4 regions of the Streptomyces sp. NPDC008086 genome follow, and region 4 is predicted to be linked to each of the others. Evidence: riboswitches for the same ligand, from Rfam matches in the RefSeq annotation. Region 4 holds a riboswitch; each other region holds the start of a gene.
What was found. Region 4 has a riboswitch for cobalamin ahead of ACFZBP_RS03045 ((2Fe-2S) ferredoxin domain-containing protein). Riboswitches for the same ligand answer to the same signal wherever they lie in the genome.
Positions count from the first base shown of each region.

Region 1 (3,198 bases), on a different contig from region 4:
TCGATGAGGGTGGCGTGGACGCGGCGCTTGGCCTGGGTGCCCTCGCCGGGGTCGTTGACCAGGAACGGGTAGATCAGCGGCAGGTCGCCGAGGGCCGCGTCGGGGCCGCAGGCGGCGGACAGGCCGGCGTTCTTGCCGGGCAGCCACTCCAGGTTGCCGTGCTTGCCGAGGTGAATCATCGCGTCGGCGCCGAAACCGCCGTCCTCGGCGCGGGCCGCGATCCAGCGGTAGGCGGCGAGGTAGTGGTGCGAGGGGGGCAGGTCCGGGTCGTGGTAGATCGCGATCGGGTTCTCGCCGAAGCCGCGCGGGGGCTGGATGAGGATCAGCAGGTTGCCGAAGCGCAGGGCCGCGAGGACGATGTCGCCCTCCTCGTTGCGGCTGCGGTCGACGAACATCTCGCCGGGCGCCGGACCCCAGTGCTGCTCGACGGCCGTCCGCAGCTCTTCCGGCAGCGTGGCGAACCAGCGCCGGTAGTCGGCCGCCGGGATCCGCACCGGGTTGCGGGCCAACTGCTCCTCGGTGAGCCAGTTCTGGTCGTGGCCGCCGGCCTCGATGAGCGCGCGGATCAGCTCGTCGCCGTCGCCGGAGACCAGCCCGGGGATGTCGGTGTCGCCGAAGTCGTAGCCCTCGGCCTTGAGCCGCCTGAGCAGCGCGACGGCGCTGGCGGGGGTGTCGAGGCCGACCGCGTTGCCGATCCGGGAGTGCTTGGTCGGGTAGGCGGACAGGACGAGGGCGAGGCGCTTGTCGGCGGCCGGGATGTGCCGAAGCCGGGCGTGGCGTACGGCGATTCCGGCGACGCGCGCCGCGCGCTCGGGGTCGGCGACGTAGGCGGGCAGGCCGTCGGCGTCGATCTCCTTGAAGGAGAACGGCACGGTGATGAGCCGGCCGTCGAACTCGGGTACGGCGATCTGGCTGGCGGCGTCGAGCGGGGAGACGCCCTCGTCGTTCTCCTCCCACGCGGACCGGGGTCCGGTCAGGCACAGGGCCTGGAGGATCGGCACGTCGAGGGAGGTCAGGGCGCCCGCGTCCCAGGACTCGTCGTCGCCGCCGGCGGACGCCTCGGCGGGCTTGGTGCCGCCCGCGGCGAGCACGGTGGTGACGATGGCGTCGGCGGCGCGCAGTTCGTCGATGAGTTCGGGCTCCGGGGCCCGCAGGGAAGCGACGTACAGCGGCAGCGGCCGGCCGCCCGCGTCCTCGATCGCGTCGCACAGGGCGCCCACGAACGCCGTGTTGCCGCTCATGTGGTGGGCGCGGTAGTAGAGCACGGCGATCGTCGGGCCGTCGGCCCGGGACTCGCGCTCCAGCGGGCCCCAGCTGGGGGCGGCCGCCGGTGCCTCGAAGCCGTGCCCGGTGAGCAGGACCGTGTCCGACAGGAAGCGGGCGAGCTGCTCCAGGTTGGCCGGACCACCGTGGGCGAGGTAGGCGTGGGCCTCGGCGGCGATGCCGACCGGCACCGTGGAGGCGGCCATCAGCTGGGCGTCCGGGGCCTGTTCGCCGGTCAGGACGACGACCGGGCGGCCGTCGGCGAGGAGCAGGTCGAGGCCTTCCTGCCAGGCGCGCAGACCGCCGAGGAGGCGTACGACGACGAGGGCGACGCCGTCGAGGAGCGCGGGCAGGTCGTCGAGCGGGAGCCGAGCGGGGTTGGCGAAGCGGTAGGGCACGGGGCCGTTCGCCGCGCGGGCGCTGAGCAGGTCGGTGTCGGACGTCGACAGCAGAAGGATCATGCGGCGTCGGCCTTCCTCGGGGTGTCCGCGCCCCGGGTGGTGTCTGACGGCGGGAGTTCCTGACTCACCCGACCCTGGCGGGGTGGGCTCACAGTGGCGGGACCGCGCCGGATTCGCACCGGCTTCCTCCCCTGTCGCCGTCGTGGCGGTGGCGGACCGGATGATCCACCGAGAAGCATAGTAAGGGCCACGGGACCAGCCGTCGGCATGCGGAGGCGGCGGCATACGGTCACCGGGACGGTCGGTATGCTCGCCGCCATGTCCACGCCCTCCATCCGACCGTCGTCCCAGGCCACAGGGGTCACACGGGACCGCGACGACGCATGCCCGGGCGCACTGAGGCTGCACACGGCGGACGACGGCGCACTCGCCCGGATCCGGATTCCCGGGGGTGTGCTCCAGGTCGGTCAGGCGGTGGAACTCGGCCGGGCCGCGTTCGAACTCGGCGACGGGGACCTGCATCTGACGTCCCGGGGCAACGTCCAGCTGCGCGGTCTGCCGACGGGCTGCGGCGGGGAGTTGGCGAGCCGGCTGGAGGCGGCCGGGCTGCTGCCGTCGTGGCGGCACGAACGGGTACGCAATGTGGTGGCCTCGCCGCTGTCCGGGCTGGACGGGCGCGGCCACGCCGACGTACGGCCGTGGCTGCGGGCGTTGGACGAGCTGCTGTGCGCGAGCGAGGCGGCGGCCCGGCTGTCCGGGCGGTTCCTGTTCGCGCTCGACGACGGGCGCGGGGACGTCGCCGGGCTCGACCCGGACGTGACCCTGCGGGCCGCGCCGGACGGGGCCGTGTGGCTGCGGGTCGGGGTCGCGGATTCCGTGGCGGTCCTGACCGCCGATGACGCGCCTCGGGCGGCGCTGCTGGCCGCCGAGGTGTTCCTGGAGGCGAGTGCCGGCCAGGTCTGGCGGGTGGCCGAACTCCCGCTCCCCGTCGATGAGTTGGCGCACGAGGTCGTACGACGGCTGGGGGCCGGACATGCCTCGCCGGCCTGGCCGCCGGTGAGCGGGCCGTCCCCCTCCCCCGGTGTCGTCACCGGCCCCGACGGCACGACGAGCCTGTCCGTCCTCGCCCCGCTGGGCCGCCTCACCGCCGCCCAGTGGACCGCGCTGACGGCGACCGCGTCAGATGAGCTGCGGCTGACACCTTGGCGTGGAGTGATCCTTCCCACAGTGCGCTCCGACCGGCTTCCCGGCCTAGACTCCGTCGGTCTGATCACGGCCCCGGACTCTCCCTGGCTCGGTGTCGGTGCCTGCATCGGACGGCCCGGTTGCGCCAAGTCGCGGGCGGACATCCGTTCGGACGCGGCCGCGTCGCTCACCGCGGGCGGCGGGCTGCCGGCGTACTGGTCCGGCTGCGAGCGCCGTTGCGGTCGTCCGCGCGGCGATCACGTGGACGTCGTCGCGGCCCCGAACGGCGGCTACCTGATCTCCGTCGTGGAAGCCGGCCGGGTCCGCGCCACGACGACGACCGACCATC
Region 1 covers NZ_JBIBIA010000003.1:302,046-305,243, forward strand. The annotation lists gene cobN (cobaltochelatase subunit CobN) at 1-1,724, opposite strand, end outside; cobalamin riboswitch at 1,755-1,900, opposite strand; gene cobG (precorrin-3B synthase) at 1,983-3,198, shown strand, end outside.
Region 1: another riboswitch for cobalamin. It lies ahead of cobN (cobaltochelatase subunit CobN); the one in region 4 lies ahead of ACFZBP_RS03045 ((2Fe-2S) ferredoxin domain-containing protein).

Region 2 (3,198 bases), on a different contig from region 4:
GCTCGCGCAGCCACTCCAGCGCGCGCACGGTTCCCCGGGTGCCGGGGAGCACCACCAGGTCCGCGTCGGCCAGCTCCTCCGGCCGGTCCACGAACCGCACGACGACACCCGGCTCGGCGGCGAGGGCGTCCACGTCGGTGAAGTTGGACATCAGCGGCACGGCGCAGACGGCGACCCGCAGCACGTCCTCGCCGACGGGCGGCGCGACGACCGACTCCCGGACCGTCCCGCGCAGCGAGACCCGCAGCCCGTCCTCCTCGTCGATGCCGAGGCCGTGCCGGAAGGGCAGGACGCCGTACGTGTGCCGGCCGGTGAGGCCGCGCAGCATGTCGAGCCCGGGTTCGAGCAGCGAGACGTCGCCCCGGAACTTGTTGACCAGGAACCCGGCGATCAGCGCCTGGTCCTCGGGGGAGAGCAGCGCCACCGTCCCGAAGAAGGAGGCGAAGACGCCCCCGCGGTCGATGTCGCCCACGACCAGCACGGGCAGCCGGGCGCTGCGGGCGACGCCCATGTTGACGATGTCGGTCCGCCGCAGATTGATCTCCGCCGGAGACCCCGCGCCCTCGCAGATCACCGCGTCATACGTGTCCCGCAGTTCGGCGAGGCAGTCGAGCACGGTCCCGAGCAGCGCCTGCTGCCGCCCGCCGTGGTACCCGCGCGCGCTCATCTCGCCCACCGGCTTGCCCAGCAGCACGACCTGGCTGCTCCGCTCGCCGCCGGGCTTGAGCAGCACGGGGTTCATCTGCGCGGTCGGCTCCACGCGGCACGCCTGCGCCTGCATGGCCTGCGCCCGCCCGATCTCGGCGCCCTCGCGCGTCACGAACGAGTTGAGGGACATGTTCTGCGCCTTGAACGGCGCGACCTTGACCCCCTGCCGCACCAGCCACCTGCAGATCCCCGCGGTGACGACGCTCTTGCCGGCGTCCGAGGTGGTGCCGGCGACGAGAAGTCCCCCGCCCGTCATGACGTACGTCCCTTCGCGATACGGCGCGCGGCGGCACAGACGCCGAGCGCCAGCCAGCCGACGCGCTTCGACAGCCGTACGGCCCGCTCGATGTCCTGGACGGCGACGGCGCGCCCCGCCCCGTTGAGCACCGGCCGGTGCTCGACCCGCCCGCCGTACGACAGCGTCCCGCCGAGGCGCACCCCGAGCGCCCCCGCGAACGAGGCCTCGACGGGCCCGGCGTTGGGGCTCGGGTGCTTGGCGGCATCGGCGCGCCAGGCACGCACCGCCCCGCGCGGATCGCCCCCGGCGACGGCGGCGAGTACGGCCGTCAGCCGCGCCCCCGGCCATCCGGCCACGTCGTCGAGCCGGGCCGAAGCCCAGCCGTACCGGCGGTACTTGGGCGACCTGTGGCCCACCATGGCGTCGAGCGTGTTCACGGCCCGGAACCCGAGCAGCCCCGGCACCCCGCCGACGGCCCCCCACACCAGCGCCCCCACCACCGCGTCGGAGGTGTTCTCGGCGACGGACTCCACGACGGCCCGCGCGATCCCGTCCGCGTCGAGCGCCTGCGGGTCCCGTCCACACAGATGCGGCAGCCGCGCCCGCGCGCCCTCGACGTCCCCGGCCTCCAGGGCCCGCCCGATCGTGCGGGCCTCCCGGGCGAGCGAAGTCCCGCCGACGACCGCCCAGGTGGCGGCGCCGGTCAGCGCGACGGAAGCGGTGGGGGAGCTACGGACGACACGGGCGGCGACGGCACCGAGCGCCACGGCGCCACCGGCGCACACGGCGCTGTGCACCGCACCCCGCGCGCGGTCGTCGCGCCACAACACTCTCTCCACGGCGCCCGCGGCACGTCCGAACGCGGCGACCGGATGCCCCCGGCGAGGGTCGCCGAGCAGCAGGTCACCGAGAAGTCCGGCGGCGGCGCCGTACGCGAAGACGCGATCGGCTCGCATCAGGGTCAGCCGACCGTGGGGTCAGACGACGGTCTGAAACTGCGTGTCGATCGGCAGGCGAGCATCGCGTTCTGTCCTCACTCAGGGTGTCCACGCCCTGGTTCGACGAGTCCGGCGGTGAGAGTTCCTGGCTCCCGGGGCTTTCTACCCCGGTGACAGTGGCGGGACCGCGCCGGATTCACACCGGCTTCCTCTCCTGCCGCCGTAGCTGGCCCCGGAAGTCCACCACGGGGTTGGAAGGGCCGTCAACTTGCCGTTGACCTGCGACGGGAGAGTGTGCGAAGGCCCACACACGCCTGAGGTGCGGGACGGTGATCCGTCCCGCACCTCGGGTGTTCGCGTCTGTCGTGGGTCAGGCCACGATCAGGTAGATCCCGTATCCCACGGCCGCCGCGCATGCCGCGAAGCACGCGTAGGCGCCCGTGACCGCGAGCGCGGCCGAGTCGCCCTGGGCCACCGCTCGTTCGCGGCGGGACAGACCCGAGATGCCGAGGGTGAACAGGCCCACGAGGGCCACGGTGACCACGAGGCTGACGCCGAAGACGGAGCCGAGAGCCGCCCAGTCGATCTTCATGCTTCTTCTTCCTTGAGTACCGGGAGGAGTAACCGGGTGGGGGTCAGACCGCGGCCTGCGAGGGCGACGGCGTCGGCTCGGAGGCCGGGGCCGGGATGGTGGCCGACAGGTCCTCGGCCGTCGTGCCCGCCGGGGGCGGGGTCACGGCGGCCATGGCCGTGGTCACCACGCCGGGCGGCTCCTCGGTCTCGTTGACGTTGGTGTGGTCGATGACCTCGCGGCGGGAGATCTTCCAGATCGCGGCGCTGGAGCCGATCAGGAAGACCGCGACGAGGGCCGTGCCCCAGGCGCCGAAGCCCGTCACGTACTCGGCGAGCGCGCCGACCAGGGCGGCGGCCGGCAGGGTCAGGCCCCAGGCGACGAACATCCGGGTGGCCGTCGACCAGCGGACCACGCCGCCCTTGCGGCCGAGGCCCGCGCCCATCACCGAACCGGAGACGGAGTGCGTGGTGGACAGGGAGAAGCCGAGGTGGGAGGAGGCCAGGATGACGGTGGCCGCGCTGGTCTGGGCGGCGAAGCCCTGCTGCGGCTGGAGGTCGGTCAGGCCCTTGCCCATGGTGCGGATGATGCGCCAGCCGCCCAGGTAGGTGCCGAGCGCGATGGCCAGACCCGCCGAGAGGATGACCCACATGGGCGGGTCGGAGTCGGGGGCGAGGGTGCCGCCGGCGACCAGGGCGAGGGTGATGATGCCCATCGTCTTCTGCGCGTCGTTGGTGCCGTGC
Region 2 covers NZ_JBIBIA010000008.1:490,867-494,064, forward strand. The annotation lists gene ACFZBP_RS29660 (cobyric acid synthase) at 1-964, opposite strand, end outside; gene ACFZBP_RS29665 (cobalamin biosynthesis protein) at 961-1,902, opposite strand; cobalamin riboswitch at 2,003-2,145, opposite strand; gene ACFZBP_RS29670 (hypothetical protein) at 2,255-2,476, opposite strand; gene ACFZBP_RS29675 (anion permease) at 2,520-3,198, opposite strand, start outside.
Region 2: another riboswitch for cobalamin. It lies ahead of ACFZBP_RS29665 (cobalamin biosynthesis protein); the one in region 4 lies ahead of ACFZBP_RS03045 ((2Fe-2S) ferredoxin domain-containing protein).

Region 3 (3,198 bases), 120 kb from region 4:
CGACGGGCGCGGGCACCCCGGCCCGTACCAGGCGGGGCAGCAGATCGGACATCGGCGTGGTGAAGGCGAACAGCAGCACGCCCAACGAGGCCGCCGAGGTGCGCAGCAGCAACTCCCCGGCGCGCAGCGGGCCCTCCGCGGCGAGGGACACGAAGCCGTCCGGCCCGCCGACCTGGACGAGCAGGGTGAGCGCGCCGGTCACACAGAAGCCGAGCGGCACACGGTAGGCCCGCCACAGCCGTCGCGCGGGCACGCCCGCCGGACCCAGCAGTACGGCGAGCGCGGTGACCAGGACCAGCGCGGCGCCCGGCCAGGGCGGCAGCGAGATGGCGAGCACGGTGAGGCCGAGCCCGAGCACGGCCTTGTCCACGGGGTGACGGCGGCGCCAGCGACTGCTGTGCGCCGCCGCGTCGATCGGCAGCACGAGAGGTCAGGACCTCTCGGCCGTGGACTCCTCGGCGGTCGCGCCGGCCGCGCTCTCCGCGCCGCCGACCCGCTCCAGCGCCCGCTCCTCGCCCTGCCGCCGACCCCGGCGCAGACCGAAGTAGTAGGCGAGGACCCCGGCGCCGAGGGCGGCCTGGAGGGCGAAGAGCGCCGACTCGATCTCACCGGACGGCGGCTCGTACAGCGGCGAGAACCACGGCTCGTAGTCCGGCTCGATCTCGGTGATCGCGGTCTCCGCCTCGGCGTCGGCACCCGCGAACGGCTCCTCCTTGTGGTCGCCGAGGCCGAGGGCCAGCGGCAGCACGGCGAGGGCGGCCACGACGACCAGCAGCAGAATGTTGATCTTCGTGTTCCTGCTCATCGGGCCACCGCCTCGGTCTCGGTCCCGCTCTCGGTCCGGGACTGCTTCCTGGCCAGGAGCACGCCCAGCCGGGTCAGTTCGCCCTTGCTGGACTGCACCAGCAGCCGCATCACGAGCACCGTGAGCAGTCCCTCGCTCACCGCGAGGGGGATCTGGGTGACGGCGAAGATGGAGCCGAACTTGCCGAGCGCGCCCAGGAATCCGCTGCTCGGGTCGGGGAAGGCGAGGGCCAGCTGGACACTGGTCACGCAGTAGGTGGACAGGTCGGCGAGGAAGGCGCCGAAGAACACGGCGACCATGAGCGGCACGTCGTAGCGCCGCAGCAGCTTGTAGATCGCGTATCCGGCCCAGGGGCCGACGATCGCCATCGAGAAGACGTTGGCGCCGAGCGTCGTCAGACCGCCGTGCGCGAGCAGCAGCGCCTGGAAGAGCAGGGTGATGGTGCCCAGCACCGCCATGATCGGCGGCCGGAACAGGATGGCGCCCAGACCGGTGCCCGTGGGATGCGAGCAACTGCCCGTCACCGAGGGCAGCTTCAGCGCGGACAGGACGAACGTGAAGGCTCCGGAGGCGCCGAGGAGCAGCGTGCTCTCCGGGTGCTCCTTGACCTCACGGGTGAGTGAACGGACGCCGTGGACGACGAAGGGCGCGGACGCGACGCCCCAGGCGACCGCGTGCGCCGGAGGCAGGAAACCCTCGGCTATGTGCATGGCTCAGCAGACCCTCTCCAGCACCTCGTGGATGGTTGACGCGCCCTGGTCGGTCTCCTGGCTTACGGGTACCACCGCCCGTGCTCCGCCTTCCCGGGTCCCGAAGGACCCAGTGGCTGCCCGTGAGGGCCGGAGCCGGACTTCCCGATTCACAGTGGCGAGGGCCGCACCGGCATCACACCGGGTTTCCCGTTCACCAAGGCGTGGTGACAGTAGTGCCCGGACCGGGTGGCTGACAAGCGCGCCCAGGGGGCGTGAAAGGGGCGCTACGGGAGGGGCCGACGCGCGTACACCTCGATCTCGATCTTCATACGAGGGTCGGCGAGACCGCACCTGAGCATGGTGGCGGCCGGCCGGACCTCACCGAAGCAGCGGCGCAGAACCGGCCAGCAGGGCTCGAAGTCCGCACGGTCGGGGAGCAGATACCGCACTCGCACCACATCCGAGAAAGCGCATCCCGCCTCGGCCAGCGCGGCCCCGATATTGCGCAGGCACTGCTCCGCCTGTTCCACCACGTCGTCGGAGATCGTCATCGTGCCGTAGTCGAACCCGGTCGTCCCGGACACATGCACCCAGTCACCGTCGACCACGGCACGGGCATAGCCGATCTGCTCCTCGAAGGTCGAGCCGCTGAGGATCGCACGTCGCTCTGTCATGCGCCGCACGCTAGGTGACCAGCGCAGATACGTCTAATACTGCAGAGGGCATGACCTGATATCCCTGGGCGTATGAACCGACCGGAACTGCCCCTGCCCCAACTGCACGCGTTCGTCGTGCTCGCCGAGGAACTCCACTTCGGCCACGCCGCCGCCCGTCTCGGTATCGCCCAGCCACCGCTGAGCCAGCAGATCAGACGCCTGGAGGACAAGGTCGGCCACGCCCTGTTCCACCGCGCGCCAGGAGGCGTCACGCTCACCCCGGCCGGCCGTGAACTGCTCCCCGCCGCCCGGCGCGCCCTCACCGACGTCACGGACGGCCTGGCCGCGGCCCGCGCCGTCGGCAGCGGCCGGGCCGGCACCCTGCGCCTCGGCTTCGCCGCCTCCCTCGCCCTCACCGTGCTGCCCGGCCTGCTGCGCACCTTCCGGGACCGGTTCCCCGGCGTACGTCTGGACATCCACGAGATGACCACCGCGCCGCAGATCGCCGCCCTGCACGACAGGGCCATCGATGTCGGCCTCCTGCGCGAACCTCCCGCCGACCAGCCGGAGCTCGGCTTCACAACCGTGCTCAGCGAGCCGTTCGTGGCCGTCCTGCCGTCCGCCCATCCGCTGGCCGCGCAACGGACCGTACAGCTCGCGCAGTTGGCGGACTCGCCCTTCGTGCTGCTGCCGCGCGCGGTCGGCCCGCAGCTGTACGACCGGATCACCGGCCTGTGCGCCGAAGCCGGCTTCACGCCTCGGACCGTCCAGCACGCCGTGGAGTGGCAGACCGTGTGCGCCCTGGTGCAGACCGGCCTCGGCGTCTCCCTGGCACCGGCGAGCATCCGCCGTATCCGCCTCAAAGGCGTCGCCTTCCGCAGGATCGAGCCCGGCGACGCCCGCACGCGCGTGGCCGTCGCCTGGCGCGCGGGCGACCCGAACCCGCTGGTCGCACACCTGCTGGCAGCGGTCAGCCAGGATCGGCCGGACCGGCTCCAGTGATGCCCGTCACCGCGCGCGAGGCCGGCCCCCGCGCGGTCGGCGA
Region 3 covers NZ_JBIBIA010000001.1:564,188-567,385, reverse strand. The annotation lists gene cbiQ (cobalt ECF transporter T component CbiQ) at 1-424, opposite strand, end outside; gene ACFZBP_RS02545 (energy-coupling factor ABC transporter substrate-binding protein) at 431-805, opposite strand; gene ACFZBP_RS02540 (energy-coupling factor ABC transporter permease) at 802-1,515, opposite strand; cobalamin riboswitch at 1,545-1,753, opposite strand; gene ACFZBP_RS02535 (Rid family hydrolase) at 1,782-2,171, opposite strand; gene ACFZBP_RS02530 (LysR substrate-binding domain-containing protein) at 2,244-3,155, shown strand; gene ACFZBP_RS02525 (transglutaminaseTgpA domain-containing protein) at 3,162-3,198, opposite strand, start outside.
Region 3: another riboswitch for cobalamin. It lies ahead of ACFZBP_RS02540 (energy-coupling factor ABC transporter permease); the one in region 4 lies ahead of ACFZBP_RS03045 ((2Fe-2S) ferredoxin domain-containing protein).

Region 4 (3,198 bases):
GGTGGCGTGGAGCTTCTTCAGCTCCTTGTCGGCTCGTTCCGGCACCCCGAAGATCTTGGCCACGTTCCGGATCTCCCGGTCCATCGCGTCCATGGTCACGGGCCCGGAGGGGCATTCCTCGATGTTCAGGTAGGAGTTGATCCCGGCCTTGGACAAGGCGTCGCGGCTGCGGCCTTCCTTCTCGTCGAAGGTGCTGGCGAAACCCCCGTAGGTGAAGTCGGGTTCGGCGGCGAGCAGCGTTTCGAAGGACGGGTACTCCTTCGCGATGACCTTGATGCCGTCGTACGCGTCCTGGTACTCGGGGAGGATCTTGTCGTCGAGGTAGGCCGTGCCCACCATCGACTTCTCCAGGCCCAGCGCCAGCATGACCTCGGTCGCGTGCTGGTTCAGCGACACCGCGCGCTGCGGAGGACGCTGATAGGTCGTCTTCACACCGCAGTTGGAGAGGGTGACGGGGAAGCCGTCGGCGGCGGAGCCCGACCGCGCGGCGTCGTCCCGGGTGGCGCTCCCACCACAGCCGGATATCAGCAGGGCCGCGGCAGCGATCGCCGACAGCAGGGACATCGGGCGCTTGCCCATCATGGGGTGGGTCCTCTCACCGCGGGGTGGAACGGGAACGGTCCGGACTGGAAGGTGGTCCGGAGGACGGCCGGGTACGACAGCCGGCCGGAGTGGCTGAAATCGATCGCGTCGAGGCGCTCAGGGCGGGTCTGGTCGGGTCGGGAGTCGTCGAGTCAGGCGCGTCGAGTCAGGCGCGGCAGCTGTCGAGCCGCCGCGGCAGCCGATGACACGGAGTTCCCGGCCCGGGCACGCCGAGGCGGGGTGAAGAGGTAGAGGTCCAGGATGTCCGGCAGTTCCGCGATGCCCGGTCCGCCCGCCCGTACCCAGGCGGCGATGTCCTCGGTCGCGGCGGGATCGTTGACGAGGCCGAACCAGACGGGACGGCCACCGGCGGCACGCCCCTCGGACGAAGGCTGCACGACGATCACATTCGCCTGCTCGCACACGTCGAGACACTCGGTGACCCGGACCGGGGCGTCCTCGGCCAGACGCGCGGTCTGCTCACCGTGGTCCACACCGGTCACCTTCGGACTGCCACAGCAGCAGTCCCGGCACACCACGACCCGGCACGGCACCGCACCGTCCCGCGACACCGCCATGGGCATCCCGACACACCCGCCTCCCCGGGGAAATCCGCCCCAGTCACATCGAGGAGGCGACCGCGTGAGTCTCCTGGCTCTCGGGTCAGTGCTCGTCCCGGCCTTCCCACCCGCGTCCGGGCAGTGGTCTGTTCGGGATCCGCTCGCCGATCACAGTGGCGGTACCGCGCCGGATTCACACCGGCTTCCTCGTTCCGCCGTCGCCTTTGTCGCGGGCCATCATGGCAGAAGGACACGTCATCTCATACGCCCGCGGCGCGATGAGCCGTGGTGAAGCGCAGCACACGCCCGCGCACGAAAGCACTGCGCGCTGCCTCCCTTGACCGCGAACCGGGACAGCCGAAGGGCTCCCGCGAGTCACGTCCTCGCGGAAGCCCTTCGTCATACCGCCTGCAAGTGAAGGTTGAGAAGACGATCACGAGCAGGACATCTGCGCCGACGCGGCTACGGCATCACCACGCTCACGGCGCGAGCAGCAGGCTGTCACCGCGCTCCTTGGCGGCGGCGTAGCGCTTGGCGACGTCCTGCCAGTTGACGACCTGCCACATGGCCTCGATGAAGTCGACCTTCTGGTTCCTGTACTGGAGATAGAAGGCGTGCTCCCAGGCGTCGAAGACCAGGATCGGGGTCGAGCCCTGGCCGACATTGCCCTGGTGGTCGTAGACCTGCTCGACGATGAGGCGCCCGCTCAGCGGCTCGTACGCGAGCACACCCCAGCCCGACCCCTGCGTGGTGGCCGACGCCTTGGACAGCTGCGCCTTGAAGCCCGCGAAGGACCCGAAGGACTCGGCGATGGCGTCCGCCAGCTCGCCCACGCCGTCCTTCTCCAGCGGCTCGCCGCCGCCCTCACCGGTCATGTTGTGCCAGTAGATGGAGTGCAGGATGTGGCCGGAGAGGTGGAAGGCCAGGTTCTTCTCCAGGCCGTTGATCGACCCCCACGACTCCTTGTCCCGGGCCTCCGCCAGCTGCTCCAGCGTGTCGTTGGCGCCCTTGACGTAGGCCGCGTGGTGCTTGTCGTGGTGCAGCTCGATGATCTCCGGGCTGATGACCGGAGCGAGCGCCGAGTAGTCGTACGGAAGCTCCGGGAGGCTGTACACCGGCATGTCCAACGTCCTCCGTCATAATTGCGAACGATGTGCAGCTGCACGCTAACAGCAAAAAGGTCGCACGCTGATCAGGCATTGGTCCTAGGACCGCGGTCGCGTCGCACAGCCAGGGGGCGTTCGTACTGTTGCAAGAGACTCGCGACCAGCGGCCGGAGACCGTACAGCCGGAGCACCGCGCCTCATTGATGCGACACGGACTGCGCTGCACACCGGGCCGTCTGCGCACCCTCGCGCTCCTGCATGCATCCGGGCTCCATCTCTCCACCGCCGAGGCCCGTACCGGACTGGCACGGAGGGGGAAGGCCGTCCACACCACCACGGTCTACCGCACCCTGGAAACCCTGGCGGCCGTGGGCCTGGTCCACGCGGTCCCCGGTCCGGGCCCGACGCGCTATGGCATCACGGGCGAGCCGCATCACCACATCGTGTGCGGGCTGTGCGGCCATGTCGCGGCACTGGCCCGCGAACATCTGACGGAAGCGGCGGGGCGGATCGAGGAGCTGACCGGGCTGCGGCCCGACGCATCGGGATCGCTGCTCGTCTACGGCCGGTGCTCGCGATGCGCCGTCTGAACGAATGGACGTGACGCAGAGCCGGGAGGGTGCGGAGCTGCGTCCGAGGACTGGACGTGTCAGGCAAGACGGCGCCCCGCACCCTCTTTCAGTCTTGCGCAGCCCGGTATCTTCTTGCAAGAGGTTCGTTATTGCGATCGAGTTGCAATAGGAGGTGGGCGATGGGCTCTCCGATCGTTCTCGGCATCGAGTCGTCCTGCGACGAGACCGGTGCCGGCCTGGTCCGGGACGGGCGGCTGCTGGGGCATGCGGTGGCGTCGAGCATGGACGAGCACGCCCGTTACGGCGGGGTGGTCCCCGAGATCGCCGCCCGGGCACACGTCCACTCCGTCCGTCCGGTGATCCAGCAGGCGTTGGACG
Region 4 covers NZ_JBIBIA010000001.1:682,265-685,462, forward strand. The annotation lists gene ACFZBP_RS03040 (ABC transporter substrate-binding protein) at 1-582, opposite strand, end outside; gene ACFZBP_RS03045 ((2Fe-2S) ferredoxin domain-containing protein) at 735-1,166, opposite strand; cobalamin riboswitch at 1,206-1,400, opposite strand; gene ACFZBP_RS03050 (Fe-Mn family superoxide dismutase) at 1,622-2,263, opposite strand; gene ACFZBP_RS03055 (transcriptional repressor) at 2,392-2,838, shown strand; gene tsaD (tRNA (adenosine(37)-N6)-threonylcarbamoyltransferase complex transferase subunit TsaD) at 3,000-3,198, shown strand, end outside.